DNA from 3 places in the Brevibacillus sp. RS1.1 genome. Region 2 is predicted to be linked to each of the others. Evidence: predicted binding sites of a transcription regulator. Region 2 holds the regulator's gene; each other region holds the start of a gene.
The links. The regulator CtsR, encoded in region 2, represses protease genes until heat stress. The targets are predictions, from matches to a motif close to ATGGTCAATAAAGGTCAAACA.
Positions count from the first base shown of each region.

Region 1: the regulator CtsR is predicted to act here: its motif matches at 6,534-6,554, upstream of HP570_RS21715 (ATP-dependent Clp protease ATP-binding subunit).
Region 3: the regulator CtsR is predicted to act here: its motif matches at 2,550-2,570, upstream of clpP (ATP-dependent Clp endopeptidase proteolytic subunit ClpP).

Region 1 covers NZ_JABSVA010000007.1:179,149-190,110, forward strand. Annotated here, with positions in the region: gene HP570_RS21695 (ABC transporter ATP-binding protein) at 1-768, opposite strand, end outside; gene HP570_RS21700 (DMT family transporter) at 923-1,873, opposite strand; gene HP570_RS21705 (aminotransferase-like domain-containing protein) at 2,009-3,358, shown strand; gene HP570_RS21710 (YqaA family protein) at 3,677-4,300, shown strand; gene HP570_RS21715 (ATP-dependent Clp protease ATP-binding subunit) at 4,355-6,493, opposite strand; gene HP570_RS21720 (MFS transporter) at 6,612-7,751, opposite strand; gene HP570_RS21725 (TetR/AcrR family transcriptional regulator) at 7,816-8,412, opposite strand; gene HP570_RS21730 (cupin domain-containing protein) at 8,564-8,926, opposite strand; gene rbsK (ribokinase) at 8,936-9,838, opposite strand; gene nfi (deoxyribonuclease V) at 10,006-10,692, shown strand; gene HP570_RS21745 (immunity protein Imm33 domain-containing protein) at 10,689-10,962, opposite strand, start outside.
Region 2 covers NZ_JABSVA010000015.1:52,218-63,179, forward strand. Annotated here, with positions in the region: gene HP570_RS27240 (PIN/TRAM domain-containing protein) at 1-238, opposite strand, end outside; gene HP570_RS27245 (nucleoside triphosphate pyrophosphohydrolase family protein) at 525-920, shown strand; gene pssA (CDP-diacylglycerol--serine O-phosphatidyltransferase) at 1,016-1,744, opposite strand; gene disA (DNA integrity scanning diadenylate cyclase DisA) at 1,859-2,935, opposite strand; gene radA (DNA repair protein RadA) at 2,944-4,311, opposite strand; gene HP570_RS27265 (ATP-dependent Clp protease ATP-binding subunit) at 4,418-6,868, opposite strand; gene mcsB (protein-arginine kinase McsB) at 6,935-8,008, opposite strand; gene mcsA (protein-arginine kinase activator protein McsA) at 8,028-8,546, opposite strand; gene HP570_RS27280 (CtsR family transcriptional regulator) at 8,563-9,027, opposite strand; gene HP570_RS27285 (HAD hydrolase-like protein) at 9,216-9,902, opposite strand; gene HP570_RS27290 (MGDG synthase family glycosyltransferase) at 9,932-10,962, opposite strand, start outside.
Region 3 covers NZ_JABSVA010000002.1:281,482-292,443, forward strand. Annotated here, with positions in the region: gene lonB (ATP-dependent protease LonB) at 1-459, opposite strand, end outside; gene clpX (ATP-dependent protease ATP-binding subunit ClpX) at 657-1,922, opposite strand; gene clpP (ATP-dependent Clp endopeptidase proteolytic subunit ClpP) at 1,943-2,524, opposite strand; gene tig (trigger factor) at 2,656-3,948, opposite strand; gene HP570_RS06980 (metallophosphoesterase family protein) at 4,073-4,612, opposite strand; gene HP570_RS06985 (XTP/dITP diphosphatase) at 4,643-5,236, opposite strand; gene rph (ribonuclease PH) at 5,229-5,990, opposite strand; gene HP570_RS06995 (MFS transporter) at 6,205-7,452, shown strand; gene HP570_RS07000 (GerMN domain-containing protein) at 7,472-8,524, opposite strand; gene racE (glutamate racemase) at 8,621-9,433, opposite strand; gene HP570_RS07010 (superoxide dismutase) at 9,604-10,635, shown strand; gene HP570_RS07015 (peptidylprolyl isomerase) at 10,714-10,962, opposite strand, start outside.

The sequences.
Region 1 (10,962 bases), on a different contig from region 2:
CTTGATCTTTTCCGGACGTACAGCTGCATTCGTTCCGTTTTCCCGGAAAATGTTGTTTTCCCCAATAAAGGTAGCCACAAACAAGGTTTGCGGGGAGTTGTAAATCTCTGCTGGAGAAGCAATCTGTTCAATTCGTCCCTTGTTCATGACCGCGATTCGATCGGACATCGCCATCGCTTCTTCTTGGTCATGGGTAACGTAAATGAACGTTATCCCTAGGTTTTTCTGCAAGTTTTTCAGTTCAAGCTGCAAGCTTTTTCGCAATTGGTAGTCTAAAGCACCTAAAGGCTCGTCCAGAAGCAGAACGCGTGGGTTGTTAATAATCGCCCGTGCGATTGCTACACGTTGCTGTTGTCCGCCAGATAGCTGCTTTGGCGTACGTTTACGCAATTCTGTCAGTTGGACGTACTGAAGTACTTCCTCCAAACGCTTTTGTTGTTCAGCTGCGTTCACTTTTTTCATTTTCAAGCCAAACAGGATGTTTTGCTCCACGGTCATGTGTGGAAACAAAGCATATTGCTGGAACACCATGTTCATATCGCGCTGATATGGCGGCACATGGCTGAGGGGCTTTTCGTCTAGGAAAATTTCCCCGGTCGTTGGCTGCTCAAAGCCAGCAATCATTCGCAGCAGTGTCGTTTTCCCACAGCCGCTGGGGCCGAGTAACGTCAAAAACTCCCCTTCTTCAATGGAGAGAGAAAAAGAGGGGACGACGACAGTATCTGCAAATCTCTTTTCAATCGAATCCAGATGTATAATTTTTTTCATTCCGTCATCTCACCATATGTCATTATACTCACAATCTAGGTAACTATATCGTGTATGATACGATTTGTAAACAGTTTCACGAACGATTCCTCCTCAAAAACAAACAGAGCCAATGAATAAACATTCGCTCTGTTGCGTATCCTTTCTCTTTTTCTCACACAGATGTAGATTTCGATTGAGGCGTGTGCTTCTGTTTTTTAAATTTTGCCCCTAGGAAATTCGCCCCAATCACCCCGATAATAATCATCACTGCGCCAATGAGATGGTAGTATGCCAGCTGTTCCTGCAAAAAGATAACGCCTGCCACGATCGTAACCAACGTAGACAAATTGTTAAACACGCTGAGTTTGGATGCCTCCATCTTGGACAAGGCAAAGTTGGTCATAAAAGACGTCATGAGCGAGGACAGAATCCCCAAAAATACAATCGAGATGATAAATGTCGAACTGGCGAAAGGAACAAAATAGGTCGATAAAGTCCCCTCCGCACTATGGCGAATGACTGACCAGCCGTTAAAAAACAAAAATCCGAGTAACGCCACCATATACGTCATGTCTATATAATGAAAGGACTTTGTCATTTTCCTCGCCAGAACACTATACCCCGCCAAAGAAAACGCGGATAACAGGATGAGAATGGTACCGATGCTGCTCCCTGAGCCTGAGCTTACACCCAGCCCCTTCATTGCAAAAATGTACACGACACCTCCGACGGATAAAAGAGTGGACAGCTTTTGCAGCCACGTAGAAGACTCTCCCAAAAAGAATGCCGCCATGACCATGGTAAAAATCGGAACGGTTGCTTGAATAATCCCCGCTTCAGACGAAGTGGTATACACCAATCCAAACGCCTGAAGGGTAAAGAACAGAATGGGGTACAGCATGGCGAGCGGAATAATCGTGAGCATGTCTTTTGGTTTGATGGACAGCTTGATCCACCCAAACAGGATCGGGATAGAAGCAACGATAAATGCCACGGTAAAACGGTGTGCCAAAGTATCAACCGGATTGGTTACAGCGAGTGCCATTTTCAGAAACAAAAACGACAAGCCGGTAATCCCCGCATTCAGTAATGCTGCAAGAATCGCTTTTTGTTGGTCTTTCATCGTATGTATCTCTCCTACTGGGGACTTTTTACAGACGGCCGTCTTAGGTTAATAGTAATGGGGGATCAATCGTGCTACAATGCAAAAAAGGAGTAACTGTACCGATACAAATTCGGCGTAAGGGAATGTTTTTGGATGCACAAATATTTGCAGCTTCAAAATGAACTCGAAACGTTGATTGAAAGCCTCTCCTATCAAGACGGAGACCGGCTTCCCTCCATTCGGGAGCTCGCCACTCGCTACCAATGCAGCAAGAGTACCGTGATCCGCACCTTGGATGAACTCGAAAAGCGTCATCTCATCTATTCGGTCGACCGAAGCGGCTATTACGTCGTGAAAAAGCAAAGGAAGATACAGCCCGCAGATACGTCGATAATCGATTTTGCGACCTCTGCTCCCGATCCTGACCTCTTTCCTTATGTCGACTTTCAACACTGCATCAATAAAGCGATTGAAACCTATAAAAACGATCTTTTCATATACGGAACCACACAAGGCTTGCCATCACTCATTGCCGTCGTCGCCAAGCTACTTGGGAACCATCAGGTTTTTACAGACCCGGGCAATATTTTCATTACCTCCGGTGTCCAACAAGCTCTAACCTTGCTGTGCAGCCTTCCTTTTCCAAATGGCAAAAAAACGATTCTGATTGAGCAGCCCAGCTACCACCTTTTCATTGAAAGCTTGCAAGTACGCAAGCATCCTGTTGTGGGGATCAAGCGGACTGCCCAAGGAATCGATTTAGAAGAGCTAGAGTCTATTTTCCGAACGGGAGAAATCAAGTTTTTCTATACGATGCCTCGCTATCATAGCCCGCTCGGGACGTCATACAGCCGAAAGGATAAGCAGCGCATTGTGGAGCTTGCCCAGCGGTACGACGTCTATCTCGTGGAAGACGATTACATGGCAGACCTTGAGCATGACAGCAAAGCAGATCCCCTCTTTGCCTATGACCGTTTTTCTCGCACGATTTATGTAAAAAGCTATTCCAAGATTATTTTTCCCGGGCTCCGCCTGGGTGTAGCTGTTATACCTGATGCACTAAAGGATTCCTTCAACCAGTACAAACGACTCATGGATATCGACAGCTCCATGCTATCTCAAGCTGCGCTGGAAATTTACCTAAAAAGCGGAATGTTCGAGCGACACAAGCAAAAGATACGCAGTTCCTATCACCGGCGATCTAACCTGCTGATGGCGTCCTTGAACCAGTTTGCGGTGAATGAAGAGCATCTGTTCACCTTTCAGCCCCTTGCGTATCCGGGGATTCATACGCATATTGTGTTGAACGATTCTATTCCGGTCCCTGCTGTTATCAGCCAGCTCAAAAAACGCTCGATCCTTGTGGATGCTACTGACAAAAATTACTTGCTGGGCTTTCCGCAAGAAAATATGTTAAAGCTGAATGTGTCCTATGCCAAGGAAACAGTGATTGAGCAAGGGATTAACATGTTGATGGATGTGCTACGCCGCATGCACCGTTAACCTATCCGCCTTAAGTCGTAGATAAAATCCGGCGGGGGTGCGTTTTTGGACAACAATAAAATCTCGATAATGGAACAGTAACCAGAAAACGATCTACATCGTATTATCAGATACAAGGAACATGGTTTACCCGAAAGATTCTCTGGTATAAATTGTTTCAAGATGCAGGGATTGGGGTATTTCATTGTATAATTAGTGAATCCATATCAAAAAAAATTCGTTCCATAGTCGGCCAGTTTGAAGTAGAATCGCATCTATACACATACTTAATTGAGTTGATGACTGGCAGTTAACGATAGAATGACAAAGGAGAAATAGATGCTTCAGAACATTTTAGATTTCTTAATGGAATACGGCTATTTAGGAATGTTCATCCATTCTTTTGCAGACGCAGTCATCTTTCCCGTTCCTGCCTTCTTTCTTCAAGTGCCACTCAGCCTCGTTGACCCTTCGCAGGCATTGTGGATTGCTACGGTAGGCTACATCGCTTGTCTCATAGGGACTCCCGTCGGTTATTTTATCGGTAAAGTACTAGGCAAATCCGTTCTGTACAAACTCCTCAAGAAGGAATGGATTGACTCTGCCACAGAGATGTTTCAAAAGAAGGGCGAAGTCGCGATCTTCATCGGTTCGTTTACACCGATTCCATTTAAAGTATTTACAATCATGTCGGGTTGCTTGAAATTCCCATTATGGAAATTGCTCGGGTATGCCGCAATTGGACGGGCAGTCAAATTTTACGCAGTTGGACTCTTGTTCTATTTTTACGGTAAAATGGCGGAAAATATGGTCCATAACGTTTCTCTCTATATCTTTCTCACCGTGGTGCCGCTCATCTTGGTCGGGTTATGGGTGAAGAAAATTGTCGCCAAGCGCCGCCAGCTGAAAATGGAAAGTACTGGCGTCAGCAATGGCATCAATGAGAAACTCATGAATAAATAAAGAAGATCTTAAAAAGCAAAGAAACCCCAATCGGGGTTTCTTTTTTTACAACTGTTAACCTTTTTTCACTCGAATTACATCATCCTCGACATCAATGACCATTGCTGTCACATTGTCTTCTTCCATCACCAGATCCGCAATGCCATCCTCAACATATTGCTGAATCACGCGGCGCAATGGACGTGCCCCGAAGGCAGGGTTGTAGCCCAGCTCAGCCAGCTTTTCTTTTGCGGCATCTGTCACGCTGATCTCCATTCCTTGCTCAGACAGATTGCCCATGACATCTTGCAGCAGCAGATCGACGATTTTGACCAAATCCTGTTTTTCCAGATGAGCAAAGGAAATGATTGAGTCGAAGCGGTTCAGGAACTCCGGCTTGAAGTACGCTCCCAGAGAATCCAGCACGGTGGCAGGCTCGGGCGCTTGTGCTCCAAAACCAACGGAGATTTTACGCTCGATCACACCGGCATTGCTCGTCGCAATGATGACCGTCTCCTTAAAATTCACCGTACGGCCTTGACTATCTGTCAGACGGCCATCCTCCAGAATTTGCAGGAACATGTGCATTACATCCGGATGTGCTTTTTCGATCTCATCCAGCAGGATAATGCTGTATGGATTGCGGCGTACGCGCTCAGTCAGCTGACCTGCTTCCTCATGACCGACGTAGCCAGGAGGAGACCCGATCAATTTGGATACCGAGTGCTTCTCCATGTACTCGCTCATATCGAGACGGATCATGGAATCACGGGTACCAAACAGCTCTTCTGCCAGCGCTTTGGACAGCTCTGTTTTCCCTACGCCAGTTGGACCGACGAACAGGAAGGAAGCAATCGGTCTGTTTTTCGGTTTCAGACCTGCCCGACTGCGTCGAATCGCCTTCGCTACTTGTGTGACCGCCTCGGACTGGCCAATGACTTTTGCTTCCAAATGAGCTGCCAGGTTTTTCATTTTCATCTGCTCATCACTTTGCAGCTTGGTAACAGGAATCCCGGTCTTTTGCTCGATCAAGGCTTGGATGTCTGTGACGTCAACCTTAACGCGTTGTTCCTTGCCCTCGATTTGATCCAGCTTCTCTAAAATGCCCGCTTCCTCGTCTCGCAGACGGGCAGCTCGTTCGTAAGCTTCTTGCTCCGTCGCTTCCTTTTTCTCCTGATTAATTTGCGCCAGACGCTCATGTAACTCTGACGTATCCACCACGGAGGATCTCAGGTTCAAACGCGAGCCTACTTCATCCATGAGATCAATCGCCTTGTCAGGCAAGAATCGATCCTGGATGTAACGATGGGAGTATTCCACGGAGGCACGGATGACATCATCCGAGTAAGCGACTTGGTGGAATGCTTCGTATTTCGGGCGCAAACCTTTCAAAATCTCGATGGCTTGTTCTACGGTTGGTTCCTTGACCATGACTGGCTGCAGGCGGCGCTCCAGAGCAGCGTCTTTTTCAATCACGCGATACTCTTTTAATGTAGTTGCCCCAATCAGCTGCAACTCACCGCGAGCAAGAGCTGGCTTCAGGATGTTCCCTGCATCCATGGAACCTTCCGCAGAGCCTGCCCCCACCAGTAGATGAATCTCATCCACAAACAGGATGACGTTTTTGCGTTTTTGCAGCTCGGCAATCACTTGCTTCATTTTTTCCTCGAACTGTCCGCGAATTCCCGTTCCTGCAACTAGAGAGGCGACATCTAAAATGTACACCTGCTTGTTTTTCAGCTTGGTCGGTACTTGCCCTTCCGTAATGCGCAGAGCGAGGCCTTCCGCAATCGCCGTCTTCCCGACCCCTGGCTCCCCGATCAGAACCGGATTGTTTTTGTTGCGACGGTTCAAAATCTCAATGACACGCTCGATTTCTTGTTCGCGTCCAATCACAGGGTCAATCAGTCCGGCACGTGCCGCATCGTTTAGATTACGGCCCAGGTCATCGAGGATGCCCCCACCGCGTTCTGGCGCTTGTCGCTGCGGTTGACCGGAAGCTTTGCCCGGATTCATCTGGCCTTGAGCAAAGCCTTGCAGGAACTCATCCAGTCCAGAGAAGGAGGAGAAAGGACTAAAGCCCATGCCCACTCCCATTTTGTTGGTCAGCTTTGTTTTGCAATCCTGGCACAGATCGTATTTTTGTTGCTGATTTTGTACACGTATATGAACAGTCACAGTTGCTTCTCGTTGTTTGCAGATTTCACAATGCATATTCAATCCCCCCAAAAGCGTTGTTTTGGAATCCAGAAGACCTTTGACCTTTTCTGACCTTCGTTGACTTCATTATAGTTTGACCTTTTTTGACTTTCAAGAGGGATTGTATGGTTTTTTACACTTTGCTCTTTTGCAAGTAAGGAACGATTGAAAGTAACCCGATAACGGCAAAGCAAGCCCCTACCCACAATGGTGAAACAAGTCCATAGCCACTGCTGATCCCGATCCCGCCTAAGAAAGATCCAATGGCAACACCCAATGTAATAAAGGAAGTATGCACCGTGTTTACCATCGTCCCACTGCCTGCTGTATTCATGACGCGTGCAATCATGGCCGGATTCATCGCTACACCCGTCAACCCAATCAGAACAATGGACAGCACCGCGATCCATTTATTTTCGGCACCTGCGGCAAACAGAACCAATGTCGCTAGGAGTATGCTTAATCCCGTTACAAGGATTCGCATGGTAAAACGATCAGCAAGTCTGCCAATCACGATATTTCCGATCAAGGTCGCGATGCCGTAAAGGGCAAGCAAATACGGGATGCTCGCATCCGAAAATTCCGTTACTTCCGTAAGAATCGGAGTAAAATAACTAAACGCTGCGAAGGTACCGCCAATGATCAGCATACTGGTTGCATACGCGGCCCAAAGGTGTGGATTTTGAAAACTGGCAAGCTCATCCTTTGCGTTCATCCGATCTTTTTGTGTGGAAGAAGGGAGCAACCATTGAATCAAAATCCCTGATAGCAATACAACGATAGCAACAGCCCAAAAGCTCATTCTCCAGCCGAAATATTGTGCAATCACGGTTGTCAGCGGGAGTCCTACGACAGTAGCAATCATTAAGCCTGCCAAAACAATCGAAGCGGCCTTTCCCCGTGAATGAGGGGGAACCAAGCCGGCTGAAATACTGACAGAGATGCCAAACGCAGCGGATGAGGCAATACCTGTTAAGATACGCGCAAGCATCATTGACTCGTAATTCCAAGCCATTGCTCCTAACGTTTGACCAATAAAGAAGACGGCAATCAATGATAGCAACGCTTGTTTTCGGCGAATGTGCAGGAGCGTTGCCGTTAGTATCGGGCCCCCTATCACCATTGCACCCGCATACGCCGTAATGAAATACCCGATGGATGAGATCGATACGCCGAAATCATCGGCAAGGTCATTCATCATCCCTGCCACCATAAATTCAGAAGTCGTCATTGCAAAAATCGCTACCGCTAACAAATAAATCATCGACGGCATAAAGAAACCCTCCCTACTTATTATTGTAACAATCGGTACAAAAATCACTCAAAAAAAGAGCGCATTACGCGCCGAAGATAGATTCCATGGTCCCCTTCATAATTTGTTCAGCCAATGTCCGATTCTGTGTGGAAGTATTCAATACACGAAAGCCGTAGTAACTGCTTAAAAATAGGCTTGCCAAATCCACCGCAGATCGTTTTTGAGAGATTTCACCCGTTCGCAAGCCTTCCTCCATCACTTTTTCCATGGTATCCTTCAGAAGTTCAACATGCCTGGAGACGATTTCTTCAATCTTGGGATCGTCTTTTGCCCGTTCCAATCCCGCATTGATCAGCAAACATCCCTTTGGATTCGTTGATTCAAAGTCTTCCACGAATGCCCACGCTAAAAAATTTTGCAACCGTTCTTTCAAAGAATCCGGACCTTCCAATAACGCCCGCTGTTCACGAATCCCGGTATCGTGATAGTGTTCCACCACTGCAAGATACAGGTCTTGTTTGCTGCCAAACGTATTGTACAAGCTGCCTTTCCCTAGTCCAGTATCACTGCATAAATCATGCGTAGAGCAACCATTGTAGCCTTTTGACCAAAATGTTTTCATGGCCACATCTACGATGGATGTGTAATCAAAATCACGTGGTCTGCCGCGTTTGCTCACCGGAATCCTCCTTTCGTCTCCAACTGTTATGGAAATCTTACACATTATGTACCGTTTGGTCAACAAATGAAATGGTTGCAACTGTACAAAACCATGCCTATAGAAAAAGCCCATTTTGAAAATCATCTTTCAAAATAGGCTCGATCATTGATTATATCGTCTCTAAATCTGTTACTGTTTTTTCGTTTACTTGATCACCAGTATTCAGCGTCGTCTTTGGTTCAAGCAATAATACATGAACCTCTTCCTCTGCAACTGGCATATGCTCTACACCTTTTGGAACAATGAGAAATTCCCCTTCGTTTAACCAAACATCTTTATCGCGAAACTTAATAAGCAGTTTCCCTTTCACTACGAAAAACATCTCATCCTCATTTTCATGCTGATGCCAGACAAACTCTCCTTTCAATTTCACCAGCTTTACATAGGAGTCATTGATTTCGCCTGCAATTTTGGGATTCCAATACTCATGGAATAACGTAAACTTTTCAGCTACATTGACCTTCTCCATCATTTTCCCCCATTAAAAAGAATATGCTTGTACTTCATCGAAAGTAGGCAGGGATGGTTGAGCACCGTTCCTAGTAACGACAATCGCTGCTACTTTGCTAGCGAAAGTGGCCGCTTCGGTTTCGGTCATTCCTTGTGTGATCCCAACCGCAAAAGCAGCTGTAAAGGAATCGCCTGCCGCAGTTGTATCCACTGGCTCTACGCGGAACGCCGGGATATGGGTCGCTTCATCAGCGGTTATTAAGAGAGCGCCCTTTTCTCCCAACGTCACGATGACGCGCTTTGGTCCACCAGACAAAAGCTTTTTGGCTGCGGCATGCACCTCGTCTATCGTGGATACAGGCATTCCTGTGAGAATGGAAAGCTCTGTTTCATTCGGGGTTAGGGTATGTACATGGGTTAATAGCTCACTGGATAGCTCGCGTGCAGGTGCCGGATTTAAAATGACCAGCTTGCCGAGTCGGGCTGCCTCTTTGACTGTATATTCCACGACAGGCATCGGGATTTCCAGTTGAAGCAATACGACGTCACTGTCCTTTAAAATAGACAGATTGTCAGCAATATGCTCGGTGCTGACGAGTGCATTCGCTCCTGGAACAAGCACGATGTTGTTTTCCCCATCATCACTTACATTGATAAAAGCCATGCCTGTTGTACCCGAGCATTTAATCCCCTCTATGTGAACCTGCGCATCTGTTAGTCCTCCCAGCATGACCCGGCCGTTCTCATCTTCTCCTACCATTCCAATCATGGAGACATGCGCACCCAGACGAGACGCTGCTACTGCCTGATTCGCTCCCTTTCCACCCGGGATCAGCTCGAAGTGATGGCTTGCGATCGTTTCTCCTGCTTTAGGCAAATGTTGTACATGGGTTACGAGATCCATATTGATGCTTCCTACTACTGCGATTTTCACGACGAGCCCTCCTCGTTCCATCTCGAACATGATCATTCTGTCGGTTACAAAATAGTGCTTTTCATCCGAGAAGTCAACGTATTTTCTCGGAATTGTTCCTAAGACTTGGAGCATAGCACATCCATTGGATATAATGAACAAATCTTCTATCATCCGGAGGTAACCAGATGGAGCCGATTATCCAGCATCCTTGGAACATGAATGAGCAAGAGGCAATCAACTTACAGCGCCAGCTAGCCCAGCAAGTAAAAGAAGAAGATCAACTAACGGACGTATGCTATATCGCCGGGGTAGATGTCGCCTATCATGCCGAGTCTGATTTGTTAGTCGCTGGTGTCGTGATCCTCGACGCCAATTCCCTGCAAGTCGTCGAGTCTGTCGTCATTCAAGACACCGTCGAATTCCCGTATATTCCTGGCTTGTTCTCTTTTCGAGAGCTGCCTCCGTTGGTACGTGCATTCAAGGAACTCAAAACAACACCGCAGCTCGTCGTCTGCGATGGGCAAGGAATCGCTCACCCGCGAAGATTCGGACTAGCCAGTCATTTGGGCGTCCTGTTTGACATTCCTACCATTGGCTGTGGAAAGACGAGACTACTAGGTGAATACGAAGAGCCAGCACACGAAAGAGGTGCGTATTCCCCGTTGATCGATCAGGGTGAGATCATCGGTGGAGTCTTGCGCACACAACCGAATATCAAACCAATCTTCGTCTCGATCGGACACGGAATCTCTTTGCCAACTGCATGCACGTGGATCACCAAGCTCTCACCCAAATACCGTTTGCCCGAAACGACGCGGCAAGCGGATCAGCTCGTGAATAAAGTATCGGCGGAGTTAAATCGGAGCCGCTAATGAAGTGTCGGCCATACATTAACATCGTGCTCGTCCAAGACTGCTTCAATCTGATCTCCTTGGAAAACGACAATGTAGCCTCGTGGCAGAGCCATCGCTTGCAAAAGAGACGGACGTAGCTTTAGCAGTTGGAAAACGTAGTATGACTCTAGCTGGTCACTGTCTACTTCGCCTTCCACTGGCCCAAGATACCACCCGGAGTCTCCTTTTCGAACATCTTCTGCACGCTGCAAATAGACGTGTTCTTGTTCAAATGCACCTTTTGCCACC
Region 2 (10,962 bases):
CCGGCATTTTGACGAGTGTCTCTTCACCCCATCGAACGATGCGCAGAACATAATCCACAACCCAATTCGCTAAAAAGAAAAACAAGATGGCACCTAGTACAGCCCCAATATATTGCGATCCGGCTACTACACCAAAGTTTAACAGTGGGTCGAGCAACGAGAACAATTCGTCACCAAATCGATACCCCAATCCGGCACCAATCAAAACAAAAATGAATTTTCCTACTCGGCGTAACATGCCTTCACCTCCTTTTACTAATATAGACAGAAGCCCAAGAGTAAAAACCTATTTTTTTCCAAATCATTATAATGCTTCATCTTACTTTCCCTCACTATAGCAAAAAAGATTTTGCCATGTCAAATAGCCAAAAATTTTAACATAGTTGTCATTTTCTCGTCAACCCGGGAACACTAGTTTCCTTCGATGTTAAATTGACAGGGAGCTGACTCCCTTCTTATAATGTCAGTATCGTAATGAGAGAAAATTATGACGATACCAACAGCCTAAAGCAGAGGTGAACCAGATGGACAATCGAAGCATAGACGACTTTCAAACGCAAGTATCCGAGCTTTTGATCAGACATCGTAGCGTACTGGACGTCATGTCCAAAGTTCAGGAAACGGCATCCCGCATTAACCGTTCACTGACAAAAGCCATCACCGAATGCGGCTGTGTCGAAGTGGTTGCCAAAAAACAGACATACGATTCAAACAAGAACCTGGAGGACAACAAGTCCCATTTGGACACCCACTTTAACGGACCGCTGTGCGAGCATTGTCGCGATGTAGTTACTGCTGAGCTTGGCAAGAACCTCTTTTACCTCACTGCCTTGTGCAATATTACTGACATTAAGCTAGAAGATGTCCTTCAGAAGGAATCCAACCGATTAAATACTTTGGGTGTCTTCAATCTGTCTTAAAAGTCCGCTACTCGTATTACGAATGAACCCTAAAAAAAGTTGCATACAAAAAAGAAAAACCCGCACATTGAAGTGTGGGTTTTTTTATGCCAAAACTATTCAAACGGAACGGATTCTTCCTCTTTGTTTTTACGCTTACGTAATTTTTTGACGAGAAAGTCAACGTTTTTTTTTATTCCGTACAGTGCATAAAAAGCAAGTGGCAAGAAGACAATTTTTGGAAACTGCTGCGGATACTTAATCGCTACAATAACCACAATCGCGATGATAATGGGTGTGATCCAGTAAGCAGACTTTGGAATCCCCACTTTTTTAAAGTTAGGATACTTGACCTTTGATACCATCAAAAAGGCAAGCAGCAACATACTTACGGCAAGCAATACCGGAGTGAATACTTGGTGATAGAGTGCGAGCGTAGCCAGTACGCCCCCCGCTGCCGTAATCGGCAAACCGATGAAATACCCCGGAACCCCGGCCTGTACGTTAAAACGCGCCAAACGAAGCGCACCACAGATCGGAAAAATGGCTGTAATGAGAATCCCAAGCAAATCAAAGTGTTGCAAGACGACAACATACATAATGAACGCCGGCGCAATCCCAAAAGTAATAACGTCAGAAAGGGAATCCAATTCCTTCCCGAACTCACTTTGGGCGTTCAACATACGAGCTACACGTCCATCCAGCCCGTCTGCCAGCATACCAATGATCACTGTGATCGCTGCATATTCGACGTATTGATCGCCTCGAAACGCAAGAATAATTGCTAAAACTCCCAGAAACAAGTTGCTTACGGTTAGTATGTTCGGTAACGATTTCACGAACATAGACTACCTCCTGATTTCTTTTGCGTAAGGAGCAGGTTATCCTGTTGACCTTGTTATTATCCAAGTCCCTTAGGCAAATGCTGAATACAAATAATGCCTTTATCCTATTCTACTTTAAATGTGCCTGTCAATGAACACTTGTTCTTGAATCCGTTTCAATCCCTCTTTAATCGCTCTCGCTCGAACCTCACCAATGCCTTCCACTTCGTCTAATTCCTGAATCGTTGCCATCATGATTCGTGGCAGATGATGAAAATGCTCTACCAGATTCGAGATGATTGTAACGGGCAGACGCCTGATCTTGTACAGGATCCGATAACCTCTAGGGGAAACGGATTCATCGAGCATACTGGCATTGGAGGAATACCCCAGCGTTCGCAAAAAAGAAGTGAGCTCCAGCATTTCCTCCGAGTTCAATTTTTTCATGTCCCGCAGTACAAGATCAGGTGAATAGGATGGATCTCGGGAATAATCCCGAATAAGCATATGGGCCTCTTCCTCAATGTTTGAAACCAGCTCCTCCAACTGCATACTGACGAGCCTTCCTTCTACCCCTAGCTCACATATGTACTTGGAGACCTCTGTCTTAATACGTAACACCATCTCAATCCGTTGCAAAACCGAGGCAACCTCATGCAAAGTAACGAGCTCCTCAAATTCTAACGCACCGAGATTCGTCAAAGTTTGATCAAGGACGGCCTTGTATTTCTCAAGGGTAGATACAGCTTGATTCGCCTTGGCCAGAATGACGCTGATTTCGCTTAAGACATACCGGAAACTCCCCTGATACAGCGTGATCACATTGCGACGCTGAGAGATAGCAATGACCAGATGATTCGTTTGAATGGCCGTACGTTGTGCTGTACGATGCCGTGTGCCCGTCTCGCTCGTGGGGATTGAGGAGGGTGGGAAGATTTGCGTATTCGCGTACAGGATGCGTTTTGCGTCTTCACTTACTATAATCGCCCCATCCATCTTCGCTAATTCATACAAATGGGCAGGAGAAAAATCACAATTGATGGAAAAACCGCCATCGACAATCGACTTCATCTCCGGACCGCACCCAATAACGATCAAGCCCCCTGTTTTGGCCCGTAAAACATTTTCCAACCCTTCACGAAGCTGTGTGCCGGGTGCCACGAGACGAAGCACATCACCGATTTGCGGAGTTCTTTTGATGTTCCCCTGCATGCCCACTCCTACCTCCTTATCACCTCGTTCAACGCATCGGCGATATTGCTCACACCAATTACTTGAATATCTGCTGGCGCATCCAGCCCGCGGATGTTTTTCTCCGGTATGATGACACGCTTAAAGCCTAATTTATGGGCTTCTCGTACTCGTTGCTCAATACGGGAGACACCGCGCACCTCACCAGTCAAGCCAATTTCTCCGATAACGACATCATGCGGATTGGTAGCGTGGTCACGGAAACTGCTTGCAATGCTTACGGCAATCGCCAAATCAACCGCTGGCTCATCCAATCTGACCCCACCTGCTACGTTTACATAAGCATCCTGATTTTGCAGCATCATGCCCATGCGCTTTTCCAACACTGCCATGATCATCGCCACACGCTGATGATCGACCCCTGTTGCCGTTCTCCGTGGGGTTACAAAGCTGGTCGGGGCAACGAGAGCTTGCAGCTCAACCAAAACGGGACGTGTGCCCTCCATACTGGCTACGACTGTGGAACCCGCAACACCAAATGGACGCTCTGCCAAAAATATCTCGGATGGATTCGCCACTTCCTCCAGACCGCGATCCTTCATCTCGAAAATACCGATTTCGTTTGTCGAACCAAAACGGTTTTTGACGGCACGCAAAATTCGAAACGTATTGTGACGCTCCCCTTCAAAATAGAGAACAGCATCCACCATGTGCTCAAGCATACGCGGACCGGCGATGGAGCCTTCCTTGGTTACGTGACCGACGATGAAGGTACCAATCCCTTTCCCTTTTGCAATCCGCATCAATTGGGCTGTTGCCTCCCGCACTTGTGCGACACTCCCCGCAGCTGATTGGATCGTCGGGTGAAACACGGTCTGGATCGAGTCAATAATCAGAACATCCGGGTCTACTTGATTAATATGCTGTTCGATCAAATCCAAATCATTTTCTGCCAATACAAACATCGGCGGCGTTTGCAAATGGAGTCGATCCGCGCGAATTTTGATTTGTTTTGCCGACTCCTCTCCAGATACATAGAGAACCTTCGCCCCTTGATGAGCCAAGGCAAAAGAAGTCTGCAAAAGCAATGTCGATTTCCCGATTCCAGGGTCTCCCCCAACCAAAATGAGTGAACCCGGAACAAGTCCTCCACCAAGAACACGATTCAATTCTCCGATCGTCGTATCCATGCGTGGGTCTTCTTCACTGGCTACCTGGGTCAGTGGAATAGCAGATTGACGCTGGCCGCCACTCATCCCTTCGTGACGATGTGCAGTTTTTACCGTCACTTCCTCTACCAGGGTGTTCCAACTGCTGCATCCCGGGCATTTCCCCATCCATTTTGGCGATTCATAGCCACATTCTTGACACGCGTATTTCGTTTTATACTTTGACATAATCGCACCCTCACTTGGATTTCTTTCTCTACTTTTATCATAATTACGCACCCAAAAAAAGAATACCTCCCGAATCAGGAGGCATTCTATTACGTTTCAACCCAGCTTATGATTTCGTTTTTTCAAGGCGCTTGACTACCAGCTTGCCTTCTTCCGCTTCGATATTGACGGTATCGCCTTTACTGATTGTGCCCTTGAGCAATTCCTCGGACAAATTATCCTCGATGTGGCGCTGGATAGCTCGACGCAGAGGACGCGCACCGTAGGCCGGATCAAAGCCTTCTTTTGCCAATACTTTCTTGGCTTCTTCGGTCAATTGGAAATCAATGTCCTGCTCTTTCAAACGTTTACGCAGCTCATCTGTCATGAGAGTTACGATTTGCTCGATATGCTCTTGCTCCAAGGAGTGGAACACGATGACTTCGTCGATACGGTTCAAGAACTCAGGACGGAAGCTCTTCTTCAGCTCATCCATGACTTTGTCCTTCATATCCTGATACTTTCTTTCCGAATCGTTGGTCGTGAAGCCGAGCGTTGTATTTTTCTTGATCATGCTGGCTCCGACGTTGGAAGTCATGATGACAACCGTATTGCGGAAGTCGACGGTACGTCCCTTGGAGTCTGTCAGACGACCATCATCCAGAACTTGTAGCAGGATGTTGAATACGTCTGGGTGAGCCTTCTCGATTTCGTCCAGCAAAATGACGGAGTAAGGCTTGCGGCGCACTTTTTCGGTCAGCTGACCGCCCTCGTCAAAGCCTACGTAGCCTGGAGGGGCACCTACCAGACGAGCGGTGGAATGCTTCTCCATGTACTCGGACATATCCACGCGGATCATGGCATCCTCGTCACCGAAAAGCGTCTCTGCCACGGCACGAGCCAATTCAGTTTTACCCACACCGGTAGGCCCCAGGAAGATAAACGAGCCGATTGGGCGTTTTGGGTCTTTCAAACCAGCACGGGCACGGCGGATCGCACGTGAAATGGATTTGACTGCTTCATCTTGACCAATGACACGATCGTGCAAAATCTCTTCCATCTTCAGCAAGCGCTCTGTTTCTTCTTCCTTCAGCTTTAACACAGGAATACCCGTCCAGCTCGCCACTACTTGTGCGATGTCTTCTGGTGTAACCTCCATGTTCAGCTGGCCTTGACGTTCTTTCCAGTCTTTTTTCGTTTTATCCAGTTCTTCACGCAGTTTTTGCTCCTGATCGCGAAGTGCTGCTGCTTCCTCGAACTCTTGTGATTGTACAGCAGCGTCTTTTTCCTTGCGCACCTCTTCCAGACGTCCCTCCAGCTCTTTGAGGTTTGGCGGAACGGTAAAGGATTGCAAGCGGACTTTGGATGCCGCCTCGTCGACCAAGTCGATGGCCTTGTCAGGCAGGAAGCGTTCCGTAATATAGCGGTCAGACAGCTTTACTGCCTGCTCGATTGCTTCATCTGTAATTTTGACACGGTGGTGGGCTTCATAACGATCACGAAGGCCATGTAGGATACGAATGGCATCCTCCGCTGTCGGTTCATCAACCTGAATCGGTTGGAAACGACGCTCCAGTGCCGCGTCTTTTTCGATGTACTTGCGATATTCATCCAGCGTTGTAGCACCTACGCACTGTAGCTCACCACGTGCCAGCGCAGGCTTCAAAATGTTGGAGGCGTCAATTGCCCCTTCTGCTCCACCAGCACCAATCAGCGTGTGCAGCTCATCAATAAACAGGATGATGTTTCCTGCTTGGCGAATTTCGTCCATGATTTTTTTCAGACGATCTTCGAACTCACCGCGATATTTGGTTCCCGCAACAACAGTTCCCATATCGAGGGTCATGACGCGCTTATCACGAAGGGTTTCCGGAATTTCGTTGTTCACGATTTTTTGGGCAAGACCTTCTGCGATAGCTGTTTTCCCGACACCAGGCTCCCCAATTAAAACAGGGTTGTTCTTGGTGCGTCTGCTAAGTACTTGGATCACACGCTCGATTTCTTTTTGGCGACCGATAACCGGGTCCAGACCGCCGTCACGAGCGATTGCAGTCAGATCCCTTGCCAAGCCGTCCAACGTCGGCGTATTCGCCGCTGGATTCCCTCCAGACGGTTGATGAGATGCCATCATTTCCGAGCTGCCCAGCAGCTGGAGTACCTGTTGACGTGCCTTGTTCAGGCTAACGCCCAAATTGTTCATGATTCTCGCAGCAATACCTTCTCCTTCACGGATCAAGCCAAGCAGAATATGTTCAGTCCCCACATAGGTATGACCCAGCTTGCGGGCTTCGTCCATCGACAGTTCAATGACCTTTTTGGCGCGAGGTGTATAGTTTGGTGTGTAATTACTACCGGACTGCTCTGTTCCTCGCCCGATTAACGACTCCACTTCGCTCTGGATTTTATCGAGGCCAAGCCCAAGTGATTGCAGTGCCTTCGCCGCAATTCCTTCGCCTTCTCGAATGAGTCCCAGCAGCACATGCTCTGTCCCAATATCTTTGTGTCCGAGACGAACCGCCTCTTCCAGGGCAAGCGCCAGTACTTTTTGTGCGCGTTCTGTAAAACGTCCAAACATCATATCGTACACCTCCGTATAACCGTGTTTTTTCTCTGTATGGTTAACAATTGCGTGATACCATTACGATTACTCTTGTGATTCTACTACGCGTAGACGTTCGCGGATCAGCCTTGCCCTTCTTTCGTCGCGTTGGTCCGGAGTGAGCTTTTGACCAGCGTGGTGTTGTAAAAAACCTGGCTGTGTCGTGACCAACAGTTCGTTTAAGACGAGCGGAGATACATTAGGAATGATGCCTAGATCAATCCCCAGACGTACATCTGACAGACGCTGAGCCGCTTCCTTGGACTCTACCGTGCGGGCATACATCAAGATGCCATACGACCGAAAAATCCGATCCTCCAAAGAAACCCGGGTGTGCTCCAGCAAGTAAGTGCGTGCCACACGCTCTTGCTCAATAATCTGTCTGGCCACACCGTAGAGATTGGAAAGGATATCCGACTCAGACATCCCCAGTGTGACCTGATTGGATAACTGAAAAAGATTCCCTAGAGCTTCGCTGCCCTCTCCGTAAATTCCTCTAACGACCAGACCAACTTGATTAATCGCCTGTAAAATTCTGCTGATCTGCTGCGTCATCACCAGAGCGGGCAGGTGCAGCATCACGGATGCACGAATTCCCGTACCCACATTGGTTGGGCAGCTTGTAAGATATCCTCGAGTTTCGTCGAACGCGTAGTTCAAGCTTTTCTCAAAAATGTCGTCTATCTTCGTACCTATTTCCCATGCCTCGTTCAAACGAAACCCGGGTAATAGTACCTGTATTCGAATGTGGTCTTCTTCATTAACCATAATGCTGACAGACTCATCTTCCCGAAGCAATACGGCACCTTTACGGGATTCCTCTGCCAAATGAGGGCTAATCAGATGCTTTTCTACGAGCACCCGTTTTTCTAACGGGTTAATTTGATCCATATGGATGACCTGAAGCTGATGCCGTTTGCGCATTGCCTCCGAATCGCTTACTTCCGTTACCTTTCTGACGACTTCCTCGGCCTGCGAGTCCGTTGCCAATAACGGAAAGGGGTGCTGGCGCAGGTTACGGGCGATACGCAGCCGTGTACTAATGACAATGTCGGAATCAGGACCTTCTCCTTTCATCCAATTGCTCCACGGGTTTTGCATAAACTGCTTTTGGGACATAACCAGCTAACCTCCCTTGCTACGATTGGGCCATTTTTTGTTCCAATGCTCGAATTCGATCACGCATTTCTGCTGCCTTCTCGAACTCTTCACTGGCGACATGACTTTGCAGCGCTTGCTTTAGTTGCTCCAGCTCTTTACGGATCTTCAGTTTGCCACCGGTACGCTCTGGTACTTTTCCACTATGCTGTGTGTTTCCATGAATCCGGCGGAAAAGTGGGTCCAGTCGATCCCCCAAAAAGGTGTAGCAATCACTACAGCCAAATCGGCCGCTTTTACTAAATTGAGCATATGTGAGTCCACATGTTTCGCATTGAAGCGGCTTATTCGTTGCCGTTTCGCGTCCATTCTTTTGCATGGGATCAAATTTTAAAAGTCCTGACAGGAGATTGTTGATGCTGAAGTTGTGAAAGCCGGTAAAGACGTCCCCTTTTTCATGAGCACATTGCTCGCAAATATGGTATTCGGTTTTTTCGCCATTGACGATTTTCGTCAAATGAAGTGTCGCCGGTCGTTTTCCGCATTCCTCACAGTTCATAACATCATACCTCCTTTTACTTCAACAAGATTGCCGCGATCATCTGCTTTAAAATATTTGCCCGCAAACGATCCCGCAATTCAGCTTCTAGAGTCAAAACGTTTCGCGAGGTAGCGATTTTCATCAAGGTGGCTTCTCTAATGTTGACTAACCCTTCCTCTAATAGTCTTTCTACGATCGCATTTCCCACACTCTGACTGATGCTCTCTCCAATCAGTTCTTCTGTTAGCAATTCCTGCAAGCGTGCTTTGCTGACAATCTGCACCTTGCGTATGCGAATATACCCGCCGCCCCCGCGCTTACTCTCTACGAGGTATCCTTTTTGAACGGTAAAGCGCGTATTGATGACGTAATTGATCTGAGACGGCACACATTGAAAATGGTCGGCAAGCTCACTACGCTGAATCTCGATCGATCCATTGGGACTGTTAGTAAGGATGCTTTTCAAGTGATGTTCAATGATGTCCGAGATGTTTCGCAAGTCATCGCCTCCTATTCCTATGTGTATGTTCTTATGAGGTTACCTATTGACTTTGACTATCTTTGACGTTAATTATAATGGGTTTAGTGCGTGCCCGCAAGTGTCCCTTACACATTCTAGTGTGGGCAAAAGAGGGTCGCTTGAAACTTGGACATGATCAACAAAAAAACCACTCCCTGAGGAATGGTTTATGCTTGTTCTTGCTTATTGGTGTCGATTGCTGGCAAATGATTCAGTAGCTGAGAGAAGCTGGTGATAATAACATCTGCCCCATCAAGCTCGCCTGGTTTCGCAAAACCAAAGTCGCATCCAATGGTAAATAAACCGTTTGTCTTGCCTGCTTCCACGTCGGAGTGACGATCTCCTACCATGATGGCCTGCCCAATTTTGTAATCAGACAACAATTTTGCAACCAGGTCATTTTTGGAATGCGTGCGGAAACGACCAGCCGAGTACAGGTCTGTCATCAACGGCTTTAACTCGTATGCCTGACAAATGGCATCGATGTACTCTTCCTGCCCATTGCTTGCTACAAATAAAGCAAATCCTTTTTCATGCAGCTTTTCTAAGGTTGATTTTACATCCGGATATAGCTCGGTCACTCGTTCTTTGAGTAACTGGATTTCGTTGTCTAGCAAGAAAGCATCTGCTGACCGAATGGCTTCTTCACTCGCACCCGGCAGTAATTTATCCCAGATCTGCTCGATCGTCATTCCCAGTACATTGATCAGTTCACGTTCGTCAGGGGTTTCCCCTTGCCATAGCCCTTTTTGACGAAGCTGGTCAAACGTTCGAATAAAAGCGGGGGTCGACAGCTTTTCTGTTTGCAGTAACGTGCCATCCATATCAAATAATATCGCGAATGGTACAGTCATGGGTTCCTCCATTTTGTCTGGCTAGGCAGCTATTCTACTTTTCCTGGCAACATATTCATATCATCCATGATAAACTCAGTAATTCGTTGTGCAGCATCTGGCTTCGAGATTTTTTGTCCCATTCTACGCATATATTCCACCTTGGACGGGCTATGCAATAGTTCATCGATAAAGTAAATCAACTGCTCGGATAGATTCGCGTGTACCGCACATCCATTATTGAGCAAAAAGTGGCTATTCCTCTCTTCCTGTCCAGGCAGAGGGTTGTAAACAATCATGGGTACCCGTTTACTCATTACTTCAGCTGATGTAAGTCCGCCTGATTTGGTGACAATTAAATCAGCCGTTTCCAGGTATTCGTGAAAGTTATTGATGAATTTTAGCGGAACGACTTCATGCCGATACGTACGATTTGTCACCTTATTGTATAGCTTGTCGTTTGTCCCTGTTAACACAAAGGTTTTCAGGGGAATGTTAATCTCTTCTAGCCCATCTAATACCTTTTCCATCGAGCCGAGACCCAATCCGCCCCCCGAAAGAATAATGCTCTTTTGTTCAGGAGCGAGACCAAGCTTTTGACGAATCAATTCGGGTTCCAATGGCAAGCTGAATTTCTTCATGATAGGAATGCCCATCGGAATGAATTTTTGATGATCCTGTCGATAAACGTCTAACAGGTAATACAGCTGTTCATGACCGATGAAGTAATAATTGATATGGTGATTAATCCATGAAGGATGGATGGTATAGTCCGTAATGATCGTATAGATTGGTTCCTTCCAATCATTTCTTCCCTTCAGTACGGAGAGCATACAGCTTGCAAACGGATGCGTAGCAATAAAGGCATCAGGCTGTACACTGTTGATCAGCTTTTTCAGTTTATTTGCCAATAACTTATTCATCAGCACATTCATATCGAAGAAACGGGTTTTTTCTGTATTATGATAAATTCTGCCCCACATCTTGGGTGACAACCTCAACAGATTCATATAGCTTTCCAGCAAAATCTTGTGAAAGGTGGGGCTAATATACTCCAACGTATCGATGATCATTGATGTGC
Region 3 (10,962 bases), on a different contig from region 2:
ATGTACGGAGCCGATTAACGGGTCAGCAATCCCACGCTCATCAAACCGCGCAATCGTCGCATCGATTTCAATAAACTTGGCATCAGAAGAAAACGGCGATAGCTGATTTTTCTTCGCTTCTTCCAGTACGACCCTAGCCGCTGCGGTCTTGCCTACACCTGGTGGTCCATAAATAATGACATGCTGCGGGTTGGGACCGCACAAAGCGGCACGCAACGCACGAAGCCCATCTTCTTGTCCTACAATTTCTTCCAAAGTGGCCGGTCTTGTTCTCTCTGATAGAGGTTCTGTCAACGCAACCATTCTCATTTTCCGAATGGAATCAAGATCCTTGCGCGATTCCTTTTCGGTTGAGGTTTTCGTGTTTCTCTGCGCTCGCAGCAAGTTCCAAAAGTAGGTGCCGATCACGATACCAACAACCACTTCAATGACAGCAATGACCAATGTCGTATAGTCCATATGCAGTCCCTCCCATGCGTCTTCGCTTGCGGTCAACTTTTGTCCTCCGAAGAGAGAGGAACACGTTCATGACCGTTTTGTGCATATGTAAAGCTTCTCTTGAACGATATCAAGTAGTATTGCCCCGCAAGCGTAGACGTAAACCACCAACAAAAAAACCACCTCGCAGATAACGAGATGGTTTTTGTAGACAATGCTTAGGCTGTTTCTTCGTGCAATTCCTGTCCTTCTTTGGTCAACAGTTGCGGCTTCACTTTGTCGCGTACCGTTTCTTCGGTAATGACACACTTGTTGACGTCTTCTCTGGAAGGAAGCTCATACATCATATCGAGCATGATTTGTTCGATAATCGCACGCAGTCCGCGAGCACCAGTGTTGCGCTTAATCGCTTCTTTGGCGATTTGCAGCAGCGCACCGTTATCGAACTCCAGCTCAACACCGTCGAGACTCAGCAGTTTTTGGTACTGTTTCACCAAAGAGTTTTTCGGCTCTGTCAGGATACGAACGAGCGTCTCCTCATCCAGCGGCTCCAAAGTAGCCAGCACTGGCAAACGACCAACGAACTCCGGAATCAGACCAAATTTCAGCAGGTCTTCCGGCAAAATGTATTTCAGGTATTCTCCGGCTTTCAGATCGCCTTTTACGCCATCGCCGAAGTCTGCACCGAAACCGATGACTTTTTTACCCAAACGACGCTTGATAATCTGCTCGACGCCATCAAATGCACCACCGCAGATGAACAAAATGTTCGACGTGTCGATTTGGATGAACTCTTGGTGAGGATGCTTGCGTCCGCCTTGTGGTGGAACACTCGCAACCGTACCTTCCAAAATTTTCAAGAGCGCTTGCTGAACGCCTTCACCAGATACATCACGCGTGATGGATGGGTTTTCCGATTTGCGGGCTACCTTATCAATCTCGTCGATGTAAATGATTCCTTTTTCAGCCTTCTCCACATCATAGTCAGCAGCTTGAATGAGCTTGAGCAAGATGTTTTCAACGTCTTCGCCCACATAGCCTGCTTCTGTCAGAGAAGTTGCGTCCGCAATCGCGAAAGGTACATTCAGAATGCGCGCCAATGTTTGCGCGAGCAACGTTTTCCCGCTACCAGTCGGACCGATCAGCATGATGTTGGATTTTTGCAGCTCCACATCCTCGATCTTCGCCCCGGAATTAATCCGTTTGTAGTGGTTGTACACCGCTACAGACAAGGATTTCTTCGCCATATCTTGACCGATAACATAGTCGTCCAAGATTTTGCGAATTTCCACTGGCTTTGGAATTTCTTTCATATCGATTTCTTCTTCAGTGCCCAGTTCTTCCTGTACAATTTCATTGCACAGTTCGATACATTCGTCACAAATGTAAACACCAGGACCAGCTACCAGCTTGCGCACCTGTTCCTGGGACTTGCCGCAGAAGGAACACTTCAGTTGGCCTTTGTCGTCGTTAAACTTAAACATGCGCTTCACCTCACAACGGGTCAGTTTTTGCGTTCGATAATAGAGTCAATCAATCCGTAGGCCTTTGCTTCTTCTGCACTCATGAAATTGTCGCGGTCTGTATCTTGCTCTACGCGTTCATAAGGCTGACCTGTCCGCTCAGACAAAATCTCATTCAGCTGGCGCTTCGTTTTCATAATCCATTCCGCATGAATGCGGATGTCTTCTGCTTGCCCACGCACACCGCCGAGCGGTTGGTGAATCATCACCTCGGCGTTTGGCAGAGCAAAGCGCTTGCCTTTTGCACCAGCAGCCAACAGGAAAGCACCCATACTGGCAGCCATGCCCACACAAATCGTGGACACATCCGGTTTGATGTACTGCATGGTGTCATAGATGGCCATTCCTGCTGTAACAGAGCCACCTGGAGAGTTTATGTATAGCGATATGTCTTTGTCCGGATCTTCTGCCTGCAAGAATAGCAGCTGAGCGACAACCAGATTGGCGATTTCATCATCAATCTCGGTGCCCAAGAGAATAATCCGGTCTTTCAGGAGGCGCGAGTAAATATCGTAGGAACGCTCTCCCCTGCTTGTTTGCTCGATGACCATAGGGATTAACATTATGTATTTTCCTCCTTTGCCGAAAAAAGTCAATGGTGGAAAAACAAGGCACGATACACTCGTGCCTTGTGGTCTTGACAGCCAGCGTCAGGGTTAGCCTGCCCACTGACCAATCATGCGTTCTTCTAAGCTTATGCTGTTACTTTGCTTTCTGCAACCAGCAAATCTACTGTTTTGCGAGTTTGCACATCGCGGTACAGCGCAGCCATGCCATCTTGTGCGGAGAAGATTTTGCGCAGCTCATCTGCTGGGCGGCCGTATACGCCAGCCAGTTTATCCAGTTCTGCGTTTACGTCTTCTTCTGTTGCTTCGATGTTTTCTGCTTTGCCGATTGCTTCCAAAGTCAAGGAAGTGCGAACGCGGGATGTTGCGTCTGCACGCAATTGATCACGCAGTTGGCTCTCATCCATGCCGGAGAACTGGTAGTACAGTTCCAGCGTCATGCCTTGGTATTGCAGACGTTGACCAAATTCATTAACCATTTGATCCAATTCATGCTCAACCATTACTGCTGGCAAATCGATCTCAGCGTTTTCAGCTGCTTTCAGAACGAGTTGCTCACGAACATATTGATCTTTTTCTTGCGCTGTTTTTTCTTCGAGTTTTTTCTTGGTGTCTGCTTTCAGCTCTTCCAGCGTGTCGAACTCGCTCACGTCTTTGGCAAACTCATCATCCAAAACAGGCATGTTTTTGCGCTTCAGGCTGTTCAGCTTTACTTTGAATACCGCTTCTTTACCAGCGAGGTTAGGAGAGTGGTACTCTTCAGGGAAAGTTACGGTAATTTCTTTTTCTTCGCCGATGTTCAAACCAGCCAGTTGCTCTTCGAACCCTGCGATGAAAGTACCGGAACCCAGTTCCAGAGAATAATCTTCTGCTTTACCGCCTTCAAAAGCTACTCCGTCTTGGAAGCCTTCGAAATCGATTACAGCGATATCGCCTGTTTGTGCGGCACCCTCTTCTACTGCTACGAGCTCAGCATGACGCTCTTGCATGCGCTTCAGTTCAGCGTCAACGCTCTCTTCTGTTACAGAGAAGTCTTTTTCTTCGATGGACAGACCTTTGTAGTCGCCCAGCTTCACTTCAGGCTTCACAGTTACAGTCGCTTTGAAGATCAGGTTTTTCCCTTGTTCCATTTGCGTTACGTCTACTTCTGGACGATCTACTGGCTCGATACCAGCTTCACGAACAGCTTGTCCGTATGCAGTTGGAAGCAGAATGTCAAGAGCGTCTTGGTACAAAGATTCTACACCAAAACGGGATTCGAACATTTTGCGTGGTACTTTTCCTTTACGGAATCCTGGAACTTGAACTTTTTGAACCACTTTTTTAAACGCTTGATCCAATGCTGCGTCTACTTGCGTAGCATCTACTTCAATCGTCAGGACTCCCTGGTTATTCTCTACCTTTTCCCAATTTGCTGCCACGTAAACTTCCCCTCCTAAATCGAATAACAGAACATCGCCAGCCGCGCCATGGTATCTTCGCAGGCTCGGATGATAATATTCTAGCCATTATAACCATTCTAGTATAGCACAAATCTTTTAGTTTTCAAGAAGACCTCATTGGTCGACGAACAGAATAGTTCCCTCCCAATTGTGGAACCAGGTTGCCAGCATGATCATAAAACGCCACGGATATGTAAGTTTCTGTCGGACTCGTTCCTGTCTCTTCTAAAAGAGCGTATGTCGGTACGTGAAAACCTCGTGGCATTTGCAGGCTACCTGGATTTAGAAACAAAATGTCTCTTTCTACTCCACAGACAGGTACATGGGAGTGACCGAATACGACTACATTTGCCCCGACCTCTTCTGCACGGTAATGAAGGCGCAGAAGAGAGCCTTTCACTCCAAAAAGATGCCCGTGCGTTTGCAGGATGTGAAGGTCGCGCCATTTGGTCTCTTGCTCAGTCGGCACCTCTTGTGTCGAATCGCAATTGCCTCGGACAAGCGTCATGTTGGAAAACGGCTCGCGCTTATGATCGACACAAAAATCGCCACAATGCAGAATTTTTTCGACATGATGTCGGTTGACGACCTGGCTTACTTCCCGAACCAAGCCGTGGCTATCGCTCATGATGAGTATTCCCATCACGCTTCACTCTCCTGTTTTCTCTCTTGTCTACTTGAGGATTGCAAGCAGTTGCTGCATGGCACGAGCGCGGTGGCTAATCTGGTTCTTTTCTTCTGGCATGAGTTCGGCCATCATTTTGTCCATCGATGGGACGTAGAATACCGGATCGTAACCAAAGCCATTTGTCCCTTTTGGTTCACGCGCAATCACGCCCTCACAAGCGCCTGTGGCAATGATTGGCTCTTCCCCCGGAATCACCAACGCCAACGTACAACGGAAGCGAGCTGTGCGTTCCTCTGTCGATACCTCTTCCAGCTCTTTCAACAATTTACGCCAATTCTGCTCGTCTGTTGCATCTTCCCCAGCGAAGCGTGCGGAGTAAACACCTGGGCGTCCTTCCAGCGCATCTACTTCCAAACCGGAATCGTCACCCAAGGCTGGCATGTTCAAGTATGTAGAGATTTCGATTGCTTTTTTCAGCGCATTTCCTTCGAAAGTGTCCTTGTCTTCTACCACCTCAGGCACACCATCAAATTCAGCGAGGCTAATCCCTTCCCAACCTGCATCTGCGAACAGCCTGTTGAATTCTTTCACTTTTCCTTGGTTCCGTGTTGCGAGAACGACTTTTTTTCGATTAGGCATGACTTTCCTCCGCTACCGATTGTGCAAAAGAGAGCGTAACATCAGCGAGCGCCTCTTTTTGACTGTGGATCAAGTTGTCAATGCCGACTTTTGCAAGGGCAATCATTTCTTGTAGCTGTTCAGGCGAAAACGGTGCATCCTCCCCTGTTCCTTGCAGTTCGACAAACTTTCCTTTTCCCGTCATGACGACATTCATGTCGACAATTGCTGTAGAATCCTCTTTGTAGTTGAGATCGAGCACGGCTTCCTCGCCGACTACCCCTACTGAGGTCGCTGCCAGGAAATCGTTTAACGGAAGCTGTTTCCAGGTGCCACTATCCACCAGCTTTTGCATCGCGTCTACCATTGCCACAAACGCTCCGGTAATCGAAGCTGTCCGTGTACCTCCATCTGCCTGAATGACATCGCAATCCAGCCAAATGGTGCGTTCACCCATTGCTTCAAGGTTTACAACGGAGCGCAGAGCACGTCCGATCAGACGCTGGATCTCCATTGTTCGTCCACCGACTTTTCCTTTTGACGACTCACGCGCGTTGCGGGTCGCTGTTGCTCGGGGAAGCATGGAATACTCGGCTGTGATCCAGCCCTTCCCGCCACCACGCATAAAAGGCGGTACCCGTTCTTCCAAAGTCGCCGTACAAATCACCTTTGTGTCTCCGACTTCAATCAGGCAAGATCCTTCTGCGTGTTTAATGTAATTGCGCGTAATGGTTACTGGGCGCAATTGGTCATGGGCACGGCCATCCACTCTCATTCCAAGTTCCTCCTAAATCGCTTTGTTACACTCCGCTCATTATACCAGAGGCGGGAAACGATCTGCCACTGCACAAACGCCTCTTTCCTATTTACGTGAATTGCAAATATTCTTGTCACTTCCTTCCTCATAAAAAATTCCTTGCCGTCACTCAACTATTTAAAATATTATCTAATTAGATATTCAATTAATTTGATGGTAGGTGAATCTGCTTATGAGCTTCTTGTTTCTTTTGAAAAAACCGAATCTGCGGCGCCTTTTAACCGCCAATTTCTTAAGCGGAATCGGAGATTGGTTTAACAGCGTTGCTGTACTCGCACTGCTGCTCGAAATGACGGGAACAGCTATTGCGGTCGGCATTACCCTCGCACTACGCACGCTGCCTCACTTAATTTTTGGTCCCCTGGGCGGTCTGATGGCAGACCGTTTTGATCGTAAAAAAGTGATGGTCGCCTGTGATCTCGTTCGCGGCTTCGTTGCTCTTTCGTTTTTGTTCGTATCTGAAAAATCAGATGTATGGATGGTCTATGCAGGTACTTTTTCGTTAGTTGCCTTTTCTTCCCTTTACAATCCTGCACGAATGTCCCTGCTCCCCAAAATCGTTGACCCTGAGGAATTGGCGACTGCGAACGCACTTGATCAAAGTATCTATGGAATCGTCATGGCCATCGGTTCGTTGATCGGGGGTATTTTTATTGCACTGTGGGGAAGTGATCTCGCTTTTCTTTTCAATGCCCTCTCCTTTTTCGCCTCGGCTCTGTTTTTGGCTAGGCTGAAGGTACCCGCCTCCCCAAACGACTCCGTTTCTAACGTACAGTTGCAGCAGTCTGCTAAAGTCTCTTCCTACGGAGAGGTGATTCGCGCCATTACATCCACACCGATTGTGTACGCTATCCTTTTGCTGAAAGCGGTGTGGCCAATCGGCGGGGGGATCATCAATGTCTTGATCAGTGTCTATGCCTATCAAGTATTTACTGCCGGTGAATGGGGAATTGGTCTGTTGTACGGAGCGATCGGAATTGGCTTCATCATCGGAGGAATACTTGCTCAGCGCTTTCAACGATACTTTTACGAAGTGGCTGCCAGCAGCTTTGCTGTGGAAGGCTTTGGAATGCTTTTGACCAGCTTTTCACCCACGATTTATGTAACAGTACTGTTCTTTACGCTATCCACCGTGGCGGGAGGAATGGGAAACGCCAGCCTGAATACGTTGATCATGCGGCATGTCAACCCCAGCTACCATGGCAGAGTATTCGCTTTGGATGCGACGATCTCAAACATCCTGATCGGTCTGTCCATGCTCCTTGGCGGCTGGATTTTGACGATGGCAGACCCACGTATAGTCGGCTTTGTGGCAGGTCTTTTGATCACGATCCCTTCGCTTGGGCTCGGGCCCGTTATTTGGAGAACCGTACGGGCTGGTGACAACGAACCATTGGCGAACAAAAACCACGCTCGTTAATACGGGCGTGGCTCGTTCCTTACATCTGTATGGGATTGAGTTGAACCGGACGGCTCACTGGCTTGGTAAACGCGCCACTAGCGAGCGGTTTTCCTTCCACCAGCAGCTGCACTTGCTTGGCTCCTGTCGTCTCTGTCAATGACAAGACGAGCGATTGCAGAGCTTCTGGGCTCGCTTCCTTGCCATCGTCATACTTGAGGATGTCACTGCTCAAGTTGACTGTCACCAAATCTTTTTCCTGCTTCACATTCAGAACACGTGTCGTACGCAGCAAGGAACTAAAGAGCTGGGATCCTTGTTTCGGTCCTTTGATCAACTCTTCGACCGTTGCCTTGGCGATGTCAGTTGTTTCAGGAACCAGACGAGTGACCGGGACATAATACGTACGTGTATCATCCAGCTGACCTTGGAAATAAACCGTTACGCTGGAGGTATCTCCTGGCACTGCCCCATCGCCCAGTTCGAGATTGACTCCTTGATTCCGGTCTAATAGCGTGATGGGTGTTTTGGTTGCTGGCATTTCTGTTAATGGTGTTCCGTTCACCCAAATTTGCACAGTCTTGACGGTGCTAAATTCCGTCAACGCCCGGGTGACTGCATCGACAATTTTCTTCTCGTCCTTCTCTTCGTACGTTTTGAAGTCTTTGGAAAAATCGACAGTGGCTACGCCGTTCTTAATGACAAGTCCTTTTACTTCTGTCCCTTTCGGCAAGACAGCGGAGAAGCCACCCTGGAGCATGCTCTCAACCGGTCCACCTTTTACCATGTAGCTCAATACTTGTTTGGCAGGACCGTCTGATTTCGGAAGAGTCATCGAGACAGGAACGATATATCCGTTAGCATCCTGCAAATACACCATTCTCTCCCCAGTCTCCTGAACGACCGGTTGTGCACCTTCTTTTGCAGCATCCGGGGACGGCGTGCCGTTGGGCAAATCCACAGATACCTCTGACTGTGGTGGTGCATCAATACTAATCGTTTCCTTTTCCGGGCCAAAGAGACCGCAGCCCGACAAAAGCACTGCGCTAACTCCCAGCACGGCCGTCATTTTCCCGATGTGCCTTATCTTCATTTCCCCAGCCTCCTCCACACACTTTGTACTACCATGTATACGAGCTAGGCTTGGGTTTATGCGTTGAAAGTTTGTCTCGCCAGACAAGGTCTTCTATCAGGGCTGGACAGTTTTTTCCAGTGAGTTGTGCTGGACGTTCACTTTGCAATCTAACCATTCTTCTGCAATGGTCCGGAATTTGTTAGCATCCCCACTCGTCACAAACAGATGCTCCGGGCGCTCTAATTGCTTGCGTTCGGCGTCCGTCGCGATTTGTAGGGACAATTCTCGCGCTGTTTCTTCTGCGGAGTTAATCAGGCGTACTCGGTCTCCCATCACTTCCGAAATAATTGGTGCTAGCAACGGATAGTGTGTACAACCCAAAATTAACGTGTCCAAATCTTCGTGCAAGAACGGGGCGAGCGTTTCTTTTACAACTCTTCTTGCTTCCTCCGTATTTGCCATGTGGCTCTCCACAAGTGGCACAAATGCGGGACAAGCCATTCCTGCGACGTACAGATCAGGCTGAATCCGCAAAAGCGCACGTTCATACGCCTTGGTACGAATGGTCGTTTCCGTCCCGATGACACCGATCCTTCCGTTTTTCGTTACTTGAACAGCCGCACGCGCCCCTGGCTCAATCACCCCGATGACGGGTAGCGGCAAATCCCCTATCGCTTCCTCCAGCACGACGGCAGTCGCAGTATTACAGGCGATCACCAATGCCTTTAACGGTGTGCGCATCACATAGTCGATCATTTGAAAGCTGTAGGTACGAATCTCTTCCGGCGATTTGGAGCCATACGGACAACGGGCATTATCGCCTACATAAACAATCCGTTCTTCGGGTAGCTGACGCATGACTTCCTTCGCAACAGTTAATCCTCCCACTCCTGAATCAATAACGGCAATCGCTCGTTCTCTACTCATACTAATGTGTCTCCCCTGTTGAAATGAATATAGTACAGCATACCACTCAAACATTTGTGCTACTACCATATGCGTAGATGAAATTTCTTGTACTCCGCAAATGTCGCACCTTCTCTAGGCGCCTTTCATAATGTGAGGAGTGATGATGTGCCCACGAGGAGGAGAATCTTTTGGTAGAAGAAGCCAAGAATTTGCTGGACTGGAGCCAATGGGGGCGACAATGGATCGAACATTTGCGAAAACATAAGACCCTCAACCGAGAACTCGAACGGCATCTGCACAAATTCGAAGAAACATTTACACGGATCGGAAGGCAAGCATCCAAGCTTGATTCAACAAAAGACAGCGACGAACTCCCTACTCTCATCACTCGCGCAGAACAAGTGCAGGAGCAATTCCATCACTTTTTACGACTGGCACAGTTGAGTGAGGATGACCAACTGGAAGAAGAAGCGAAGGAACCTGTTGCGGAATCAATAAATGCACAGCCAGCGGTGGCAGAAGAAGTACAAGTGCCTGTTGTACCAGAACCCGTTTCCTATCCCGGTGCACGTGAGCCAGTCCGTGCGGCACGCCCCGTGGCTGTCGGTCGGCATACCCTCCCCCCGCTCCCTTATGCGTACAATGCTTTAGAGCCGTACATCGATGAAGCTACTATGCAAATCCATCACAACAAACTGCACCAAAAATATGTAGACGATCTCAATGCAGCAGAGAGGAAGCTATCGGATGCGCGAGAAAGTGGCAACTTCGATCTCATACGCCATTGGGAACGCGAGCTAGCCTTTAATGGGGCCGGTCATTACTTGCATACGATCTTTTGGTCATCCATGAGTCCAAATGGGGGTGGCACTCCCTCTGGTGATCTCGCAGCGGCAATCAATCGGTATTTCGGTTCCTATGACGCCTTTCAAAGACAATTTAGTCAGGCGGCAGAAAAGGTAGAAGGTCCGGGGTGGGCGATCCTCGTTTGGGCCCCGCGCGCACATCATCTGGAGATTCTTACAGCCGAAAAGCACCAGAACCTGTCACAATGGGATGTGATTCCGTTACTGGCTCTGGACGTATGGGAGCATGCCTATTTCCTGGCGTATCAAAACCAGCGAGACAAGTATGTAGAGAACTGGTGGAATATCGTCAACTGGACCTATGTGGAAGAGCGATTCGAAAAAGCACGAAAACTGCGCTGGGAGCCGTATTGACTTGTCTCTCCCCTTCATTGACAAACCCCCTCCTCATCCCAAATTTCAGGAATGAGAGGGGGTTTTTGTTGGCAAAACTTATTCGCTATACGGGACAAATTCGATCTTTTGTACCTTGATCGGATTTTGGATGGGCTTTGCATTCTCATCTGTTTTCTGGGCTGCGATCTTGTCTACGACCTCCATCCCGGCAAATACATGACCAAAAACAGTGTGACGATTGTCGAGGTAAGCTCGTCCGCCAATTTCTTTATACTTCGCTTCTGCATTCAGCGGCAGCGCCGACAAATCGAGGTACTCCTGATCTACCTTCGGGCTTTGTACAAT